DNA from 3 places in the Lysinibacillus sp. Y5S-8 genome. Region 1 is predicted to be linked to each of the others. Evidence: riboswitches for the same ligand, from Rfam matches in the RefSeq annotation. Region 1 holds a riboswitch; each other region holds the start of a gene.

The links. A riboswitch is a leader RNA that binds a small molecule or an ion and turns the genes downstream of it on or off. The one in region 1 is predicted to bind S-adenosylmethionine.
Region 2: linked by a shared signal. The riboswitch ahead of V6670_RS01855 (O-acetylhomoserine aminocarboxypropyltransferase/cysteine synthase family protein) and the one ahead of V6670_RS08500 (YezD family protein) in region 1 are both predicted to bind S-adenosylmethionine.
Region 3: linked by a shared signal. The riboswitch ahead of V6670_RS21460 (cyclase family protein) and the one ahead of V6670_RS08500 (YezD family protein) in region 1 are both predicted to bind S-adenosylmethionine.

Annotation. Positions count from the first base shown of each region.
Region 1 covers NZ_CP145889.1:1,802,848-1,806,128, forward strand. The annotation lists gene V6670_RS08485 (DMT family transporter) at 1-18, opposite strand, end outside; gene V6670_RS08490 (LysR family transcriptional regulator) at 153-1,031, shown strand; gene V6670_RS08495 (phosphopantothenoylcysteine decarboxylase) at 1,106-1,780, shown strand; SAM riboswitch class I at 1,991-2,087, shown strand; gene V6670_RS08500 (YezD family protein) at 2,157-2,312, shown strand; gene V6670_RS08505 (flavin reductase family protein) at 2,396-2,881, opposite strand; gene V6670_RS08510 (VOC family protein) at 3,040-3,281, shown strand, end outside.
Region 2 covers NZ_CP145889.1:378,543-381,823, reverse strand. The annotation lists gene V6670_RS01855 (O-acetylhomoserine aminocarboxypropyltransferase/cysteine synthase family protein) at 67-1,368, opposite strand; SAM riboswitch class I at 1,480-1,593, opposite strand; gene V6670_RS01850 (glycerol-3-phosphate acyltransferase) at 1,749-2,381, shown strand; gene V6670_RS01845 (DASS family sodium-coupled anion symporter) at 2,578-3,281, shown strand, end outside.
Region 3 covers NZ_CP145889.1:4,382,941-4,386,221, forward strand. The annotation lists gene V6670_RS21450 (helix-turn-helix domain-containing protein) at 1-493, shown strand, start outside; gene V6670_RS21455 (hypothetical protein) at 617-1,015, shown strand; SAM riboswitch class I at 1,111-1,217, shown strand; gene V6670_RS21460 (cyclase family protein) at 1,306-2,043, shown strand; gene V6670_RS21465 (DedA family protein) at 2,086-2,682, opposite strand; partial or broken gene V6670_RS21470 (Cof-type HAD-IIB family hydrolase) at 2,783-3,281, opposite strand, start outside.

The DNA of each region.
Region 1 (3,281 bases):
TTTTCCTTGGATACTCATTATGTTCACCTACCATCTGTGTACTAAAACAGTTTTTATACTAAAATTTACTATATATCTTGTATTGTGATTAGTAAAACGAATGTTTATAATGAATAGGATTAAAAAAATTCATGTATATAGAGGGATGACGAATGAGCTTAGTTAAATATGAGATTTTAACAAAGGTGGCAGAGGTAGCAAGCTTTACAAAAGCAGCGGATGCACTAGGACTAACACAGTCTGCTGTGAGCCATGCCGTGTCTAGTTTAGAAAAAGAATTTGGCTTTGCTCTCATTCATCGAAGTCGTGCAGGTGTAACACTGACGAGTGAGGGGCAGACCATGCTAAGGGCGATGCGTCAGGTCCTGGATGCCCAGGAATTATTGCAGCAGGAAGCGGCCCATATACTGGGTGTAACACGCGGGAAAGTTCGAATTGGCGTTATTTCAAGTATTTCCTCGAATTGGATGCCAGAAATTGTTCGTATTATGGATCATCAATTTCCAGGGATACAAGTAGAGTTACGAGAGGGAGATTATTACGAAATTGAACAATGGCTGCTAAGTGGGGAAGTCGAGGTAGGATTCTTGAATGGTCAAAAATCAGAGCAATATCAATTTATGGAATTACAACAAGACCCTTTATTATGTATTGTTTCAGATAAAAGCCCTTTATTTCATAAGACAGAAATTGATATTGTTGACCTAGAAGATATGCCTTTTATCATGACTTCCTATAAAGGGACAAATGATGTAAAGGTACTGTTGGAGCAATATCATGTAAAGCCCCATATTCGCTTTGAGCTTTCTGAGGAGGTAGGGATTCTTTCAATGATTTCCCATCATTTAGGCATTAGTATTTTGCCTCAATTGGTCATTCAACATTTACCAGCAACGTTAAAAGCAATCCCGCTAAAGCAAGGAGGCTACCGTACCATTGGAATTGCGATGAAGCACCACGCTTCCCCTGTTACTAAGAAATTTGCGGAAATATTAAGTGCTTGGTTAAAAGAGCAAAATAGTACGCTATGATTGTGGCTATTGAAGCACATCCTTACATTACGTTAAAATAGAATTTGTATATATTGTAGAAAATAGGTGAGTGTATGGGGACATTACAAGGCAAAACCGTACTCATTACAAGTGGGGGAACACTTGAAAAATGGGATCGTGTACGAGGGCACACGAATTTATCAAAAGGGACAATGGGCTGTTATTTAGCAGAGGCCGCATTGGCTAAGGGTGCGAATGTAATATATATGCATGGCTACTTTGCACAGCTTCCAGCAAACCACGACAAAATGACATTGGTAAAATTTGAAGGTATAGAGGATTTAGGAGAAAAGGTACGTCATGCGGTTCAGCTACAACAAGTCGATATTGTCATTATGGCTGCTGCTGGCTCCGATTGGGTTATTGACAAGGTTTATGATCAATCCGGTAATTTAATGGAGGAAGCGGGGAAAATGCCTTCTGACGAACCACCTATTATCCATTTTAAAAAGGCACCAAAAGTATTAGGGCAAATCAAGGGCTGGCAACCAAATGTAACGTTAGTGGGCTTTAAGCTAGAAGCTACAAATGATGAGGATTTTTTACTCGCTCGTGCAAGACTGCGTATGGAAGCAGCGCATGCTCAATTTATGGTTGCAAATAGCTCGCAGTCTTTATATGGCGGGGATGAGCCTCATTGGATCGTGCCTGCTGAGGGGCAACCAATTAAGATGATGGGCAAGCAACAGACAGCACAAACTTTAATGGAATGTTTGCATGGGGAATAACGTGATGAACTGTGGAGAAGGTCATACTTCTACACAGTTTTTTTCTTTGCCATTGTGGTTAGATAGACTGACATAGCATACAATACGATAGGATTATGAGTGAATTGTAGCAGAGAGGATGCTATTACAAAGTATTCAGCTAGGTTTTCTAATATTTTATATTGACATTCGGATAACAGAATTATAGAATTATTTTCAAGAAACGCAGTACTCTTATCAAGAGAGGTGGAGGGACTTGGCCCCATGAAGCCTCGGCAACCGAGAAGATAGGTGCCAAATCCAACAGATGGTGCCTGAGAGATAGGAGGGGCTATCAATCGGTTTGATGCGTTGGCCTCTTTTGTACAACTAGGAGAATAAAGAGGGGGTGTATCGTATGGCTCAATCGGCAAAGGTAGATGATAAAAAATTAGAGGCAATTGCTAAGGCAATTCAAAATCTTGAATTTGGTGAAGTGAATATTACGATTCAAGATGGTGTGATTGTGCAAATTAATAGGCTTGAAAAGCAGAGATTTCCACAGAAGAAATAATGATCATTTCAGTTGAACGATGTGAAAAGGCCACCAATAAGCATGGTTTCCATTGCTTACAAGTGGCTCTTTTTTTATGGAAATTAGCTATAAAAGCTTTTTGGAATTGGACCGATATGACGGCGATGATAGAGAAGGGGTTCTTTTTGAGAATTTGTAATGTCTAGCACTTGCCCAATAAAAATAGTATGATCGCCTGCATCTATTTGCTGAAATGATTTACATTGTAAAATAGCTGCTGTATCATGTAAAATCGGTAGCCCAAAAGTAGAAGTAGACCATTTAGCTTGAGCAAAGCGATCCGGGACTTTACTTGCAAATAATGTACATAAATGCTCTTGATTACTCGCTAAAATATTGACAGCGAATTTTTCTGCACCCATAAAGTAAGAATGGAGCTGAGATTTTTTATCAAGTGACCATAAAATAAGTAGTGGGTCAATGGAAACAGATGCAAAAGAATTGACTGTTAAGCCAATTGGATTCGTTTCATGACATGCGGTCACAACCGTTACACCTGTAGGATAGTTACCTAATGCCAATTTAAAAGCAGCTACTTGATCTGTCATTCAAATCACCTCTTTATAGTTAGTAATAAATTAGTTAACGGAGTTAGTAGGTAAATTGCACTTTTTTTCATACCATATAGTAACTCCTTTTCTTAAGTAAATTTTAAATCAATTAAACATCCAGGTAAAGCTAATGGGGGAAAGAAAGGGGAATTGCCATGACTTTATATTTTGATCATCTGGTACATCAAGTAGAATCACCAGAAAATATAAAGGTTTTCTTCAATAAACGAAATGTCCGTACAGTGAACGGTGGTCAACACACGATGTGGGGGACTTATAATACGCTAAGCTATTTTGGCTTAAGCTATATTGAACAAATCGCTATTTATGATCGTGATTTATTTGAGCAAGCGGCTTTGTACCCTTATTCCCTACATTATACGTTTAAACGTGATCG
Region 2 (3,281 bases), 1.4 Mb from region 1:
CCAAATGAGGCAATTCGAATGAGAAAATACGTAAACTGTACAACATCCTCTTTTGCGTTCTAAAACTTAAGCTTCTACAGTTTGTTCAGTTGTTGTGGCAAGCGTAATGGCTTGTTCTAAATCAGCAATAATATCCTCTACTGCCTCTAAACCGATGGATAAGCGAATGAGCGACTCAGTTACGCCAGCTTGAATTAATTCATCTGTTGATAATTGCTGATGTGTAGTAGATGCTGGGTGAATAATGAGCGATTTGGCATCCCCTACATTTGCTACATGTGAAAACAGCTTCACGCTATCAATTAGCTTTCGTCCAGCCTCACGTCCACCTTTAATGCCAAATGTAAGCACAGAACCGAAGCCATTTTTCAAGTATTTTTTCGCCAAATCATGTGTCGCAAAATCTTCTAGGCCATTATAGTTTACATACTCCACAGATGGGTGGTTTCGTAAATATTCAGCAACTGCCAACGCATTTTCATTGTGTTTAGGGATACGCAAATGAAGCGTTTCTAAACCTTGTAGTAAATTAAACGCTGCATCAGCACTTAATGTTGGACCGAAGTCACGTAACAACTGTACGCGTAGCTTCGTAGCAAAAGCAGCAGAAGCTGTATCAATTCCGTAACGTAATCCATGGTAAGAAGCATCTGGTTCCGTAAATCCAGGGAATCGTCCACTAGTCCAATCAAACTTACCAGCGTCTACAACAACCCCACCTAAAGTTGTACCATGACCACCTATCCATTTAGTTGCGGAGTGAACAACAATATCTGCACCGTATTCAATTGGTGTGGAACCATAAGGAGAAGCAAATGTACTATCGATGATTAATGGTAAACTGTTATCATGTGCAATCTTAGCTACTGCTTCAATATCTAAAACTTTTAAACTTGGATTACCATAAATTTCAGCGAAGACAGCTTTCGTTTTATCGGTAATCGCAGCCTTAAAATTCTCTGGGTTTGTTTCATCTACAAAAATTGTTTTAATGCCATACTTCGGTAATGTGTTAGCAAATAAATTATACGTACCGCCATATAAAGAACTTCCTGCTACTATTTCATCGCCTACTCCAGCTAGATTTAAAATGGAGAATGCGATAGCTGCTGCACCAGATGAAAGTGCTACTGCTGCTGTTCCACCTTCCAACAAGGCCACACGCTTTTCAAAAACATCCACTGTCGGATTTGTAATCCGTGTGTAAATGTTCCCCGCTTCCTCTAAGGCAAAAAGACGTTGCGCATGAGCAGTGTCCTTAAATACGAAAGCAGTTGAGCGATAGACAGGAACTGTTCTAGAGCCCGTCACTGGGTCTGGCTCTTGACCACCATGTAACAGCAATGTTTCTGGTTTAAAATTTGTCATTGTGTACCTCCAATTATTTTTTTACGATGGTACCGGAGATGAGGAGGATTTATGTGTAGAAAACAAAACCCTCTCCAGTTAAGAAGAGGGTTGCGGTTGCAAGTTTTCCTCCCCTTATCTGCCAGATCCAAGTAAGAATCTGTAGGAATTAGCACCTTAGTAAGTTCATCACTTACTGGTTGCTGGGCATCATAGGGCCTATCCCTCCGCCGCTCTTGATAAGAGTATAAGATTCAATTTCCATCGTTGTAACACAGTATAAACATAGAGTTTTTTTCTGTCAATATGTAAATTTTATTTTTTCCGAAACTTCTGTCAGCTCTTATACGTAATATGAACGCATACACTAATTTAGAAAAAAAATCGAAAGGAGTATTTTTATGGTAAAAGCCGTGATCATTTTTCTCTTAGTTGGATATTTAATTGGCTGTATTCACGGCTCTAAAGTGGCACAATTTTTATCAGGGGTTGATTTAAAAAAAGCTGGCCATGGCAATGCTGGTGCCTCTAATGCTACACTTTCCCTCGGCTGGAAATATGGCGTTTTAGTAGCCCTAATCGATATTGGCAAAGGCGTTGTAGCTATTATCGGTGCACACTTTTATTTAGCGGATGCTTCGCATTTAACCGAAGGAGAAATATGGCTCCTGACCTACATTATTGCTGCAGGGGTTATTTTGGGTCATAATTTCCCATTTTATATGGGTTTCAATGGTGGGAAAGGAACTGCCTCTATTATTGGAATTCTACTTGCTGTAGATTGGAAGATTGGTTTATTTGCACTTATTTTATTTGTCATTTTATCCTTTGCAACTAACTATTTAATTGTCGGTGTTCTAGAGTTTTATCTCGTTTTTTGTACTGCAACATATTTATGGATTCCTGGAATTGGCCCAACTATAATCGCTGTCCTTCTTTTTGGCATAGCTATTATCCTGCACATCGAAAATATCCAACGATTAGTGAAGGGCACAGAGCCTAAAGTAACGTCTGCATTCAAGAAAAAGAAATAATATTCCAATGGATATTTTTGTATTTTTTATGACCGTATATTTTCTCTTTATCTACTTATATCGCTGTAAAAAGCAGCTATTCTGCATACTTATTTTTTTACAATAAAATAGACAAGTTCTTATCTTAATAAAACATTTTACTAACCGATGTTATGGATAATAATCGTCATATTTATCGTAGAAAGGATGAGAAAATATGTCTTCACCCAATCAAACAGCTACGAAACGGAATTTAAAGCCACTATGGATTGGCTTGGCCTTTGCTTTACTAATCATCATTACTTTTTTACCTAATAACGGTGACTTACCAATCGCTGGACAACGAGCTTTAGCCATCTTAGCATTCGCAGTCATCCTATGGGTAACAGAGGCCGTGTCCTATCCCGTTAGCTCAGCCATGATCATTGCACTTGTAACTGTTCTACTAGGGCTCGCTCCATCAATGGACGATCCTGCTACAGAATTAGGAACTGCTGGCGCTTTAAAATTATCCTTAAGTGGATTTAGTAATTCCGCTGTCGCACTAGTAGCAGCAGCTCTTTTTTTAGCAGCAGCCATGCAAATTACCAACTTACATAAACGGCTTGCTCTCTGGATCCTTTCACTTGTAGGAACAAAAACAAAAGCTATCGTATTCGGCGCCATTTTAGTTTCTATAGCCCTCGCTTTTTTTGTTCCTTCTGCCACAGCACGTGCAGGCGCAGTCGTACCAATATTGCTAGGGATGGTCGCAGCATTTGGTTTACCACGCGATAGTCGACTCGCCGCTTTACTTGTTATTACTTCGGTACAAGCCGTTTCCATTTGGAATATCGGTATCAAGACAGCAGCAGCTCAAAATATGGTCGCTTTAAACTTTATTCAGGAACAATTTAATGTGGATATCTCCTGGGGTGCTTG
Region 3 (3,281 bases), 2.1 Mb from region 1:
GATTGCTGATTTAACGGGAAAAACCTCCTTGATGCAAGATGTGATCCTACAATATGAGGATAAGGTACGGCAAGCAAAAGGAATTCTTAGTAAATCCGTTTATGGGCAAAGTGTGGCATTTCTCCGCATTTCAGCTATTGGCATTACTCTATATGCGGGTCCTGAATGTGGCTATACGGGGCCAATTTTATATCGTGACCTAGGTTTAATGCCACATCCACTTGTCTGGAGTATTCCGCACAATCAACGTAAAGCACCACTGACATTTGATCAATTGCTGCAATTAGATGCGGATCATTTATTTATTACTTTTGATAAACAACATTCCATTTACGAGAACGAGGAGCGTACGATTTTAAAAACTTCTATGTGGAAAAATCTAGCTGCAGTCAAAACCAACTGTGTATATGAAGTGGATTTTTTAACATGGATGAATTACGGTATACTGTCTCATAGTAAAAAAATTGATGATGTCTTACATGTTCTCGGCTAAAAGAGGAAGCTCACTTTGGCTTCCTTTTTAAATGATTAGGACAGACATTGCACTGCAAAATAACACCTAAAGACGTCTAGCTACATAAGATAAGATATCAGCTATAGGATAGGAGGAATTACATTGTATTACAATCCTTATCCGTACTTTGTTCATCCTTATCATTACCCAACGTCGCCACTTGCCCAGCAGCTTGCCGTTAGACCTATTCCTCAACATTTAGCAATGCCGAACACTAACCCCTTTCCACCTGTCGACACACATAAATTAAAAATTTCAGCTACACGGATAAAGGCGATAATGCAACAGGCTCAATTGCTTACGGATAAAATTGATAGCTCCCAACAATTTGCACATGATCTAATGAATGCTGCACAGCTTTCAAATAAAACAGAGGTTGATAAATTAATCACATCAACAGGCATTACGATGAAATTTGATGCAAATTATACACCAGACAATTTCAGAATACGTCTTATGGATAATGGTTGTTGTGGCATAACCATAAATTTAAGTTGGTAAAAAAATTTACCCTTATATCTCTATCGAACTTGTAAACTATAAAATTCTATGCTAAAGTGTTTTTATTATTATTTCTGAAAATTCTTATATCACTTTTCTTATCGAGAGAGACGGAGGGATTGGCCCGATGAAGTCTCAGCAACCAGCTCAACAGTATGGTGCTAATTCCAATTGGCAAAATTTTAAGCCTTAAAGATGAGAAGAAGAACTACCGTTGCTTATTTTGGAGTCCTCTTCTAAGGGGACTCTTTTTTATTTTCTACTAATTTTAACAGAAAGCAGTGAAATCAATGTCAAACCAACTTTTACAAGCATTACAATTATTAAAATCAAAACAATGGGTTGATTTAACACATACATTCGGCCCTAATTCCCCACATTTTTTTATGTTTGAAGATGCTAAATTTGAAACATTATTCTCTCATGATGACGGGTTCTTCGCACAACAATTCACGTTCCCAGGACAATATGGCACACATATCGACCCACCCATTCATTTTGTGCGAGACTCCCGCTATCTAGAAGAATTAGAACTAAAAGAACTAGTTCTTCCTCTTGTCGTCATTGATAAATCACGAGAAGCTGCTAGCAATCATGACTTCTCGCTAAGTGTGCAAGATATTTTTGATTTTGAAGCACAACATGGAGTAATTGAAGCAGGTACCTTTGTAGCGCTACGTACGGATTGGAGTAAGCGCTGGCCAGATAAAGAGGCATTTAGTAACCAAGATATGGATGGACATAACCATATACCAGGCTGGGGCTTAGAGGCTTTACAATTTTTATTGAAGGAACGTCAAATAAGTGCACTTGGCCATGAAACATTTGATACTGATTCAGCCGCTGATTTTCACAAAAATGGTAAGCTAGATGGCGAATACTTCGTGCTTGAACAAAACATCTATCAAATTGAGTTGATGACTAACTTGGACAAGCTACCTGCGAAGGGGGCAATTATCTTCAATATCGTCCCTAAGCCTGAAAAGGCATCTGGATTCCCTGTACGCTCATTTGCTATTTTGCCATAACACAAAGGTCTGTACGATTCATGTGTTGAATCATACAGACCTTTATTTTCGTATATTTCTTTTTTTGAATAGATAGTAAACGATGAGCATTACGAGGCCAAACAATAGGATGAGATAAATACTATAATGGGATAAATAATAACCAACAAACCGCCACTTCTCCCCAAGCATCCTCCCTAACGTTATAAATGTGAAAGTCCAGATAAATGCCCCTGTATAGGCAAAAAAAGCAAACTTTCTATATGGATAATTATTAATTGCCGCAATATAGGCTGTCAGATGCCGTACACCAGGTATAAAATAGCCTATTAATAATAAAGTTGGCCCAATTTTAGTAAACAGTTGTTTTGTAAAATCAATTTTTTGCTCCGTAATATGAATTTTGGGTCCATATTTCTGCAATAATGGTAAGCCAAAACGATAGCCGATATAGTAGCTTAAGGTAATACCGCCAACTGCACCAATCATTGCACTTACTAAAGCGGGAATGTGTTCAAGGCTTTCTATATAAACACTGTAGCCAACATATGTTAGAAAGACTTCATCAGGAAGTGGCAACCCAACAACGCCTCCAATTAGGATCACGATAATACCCAAATACCCGTAATGTTCAATTAGAGATTGCACATGATGTGCCATATAACATCCCACCCAAAATTTATTAAAACTCATTGATTAACAAGTTCCTTCAATATATCTAAGAGAACCTGAAGCATCGACTTTAAGACCTTCAGCAGCTTTATATCATTTGAAACTGCCGTAAAGCAAAGTCAATACCACCTTCAGTGGAACTCTTTGTAACAAAATTCGCAACCGCTTTTAGAGCTGCGCTACCATTTCCCATAGCAATACCTAGTCCTACATGCTCTAACATATCAATATCATTATTCCCATCTCCAAAAGCAATAGCATTCTCAGGACCAATGTTAAAATGGTCTAGTACCGCTTTAACAGCTATAGATTTGGCAACATCCTGCTGTAATACATTCACAATATAAGGATGCCATCGCTGCCAAAATATATGCGGAAATTGGCTAGCATATCTTTTTTCAGCCTCCTCATCTGCATATAGACACATGAGAAAAACTTCTTCATCCACAATTTTTTCATTCACAACCGGAAAATCTCGTAAAGATAGAGTTGCCTGCATCGCATTGAAAGCAGCTGGATGCTGGATGCCATTCATCGATAGTTGCTCTGTAAAAAATGTGAGGCTATGCTGCTGTTCACGAGCAAAA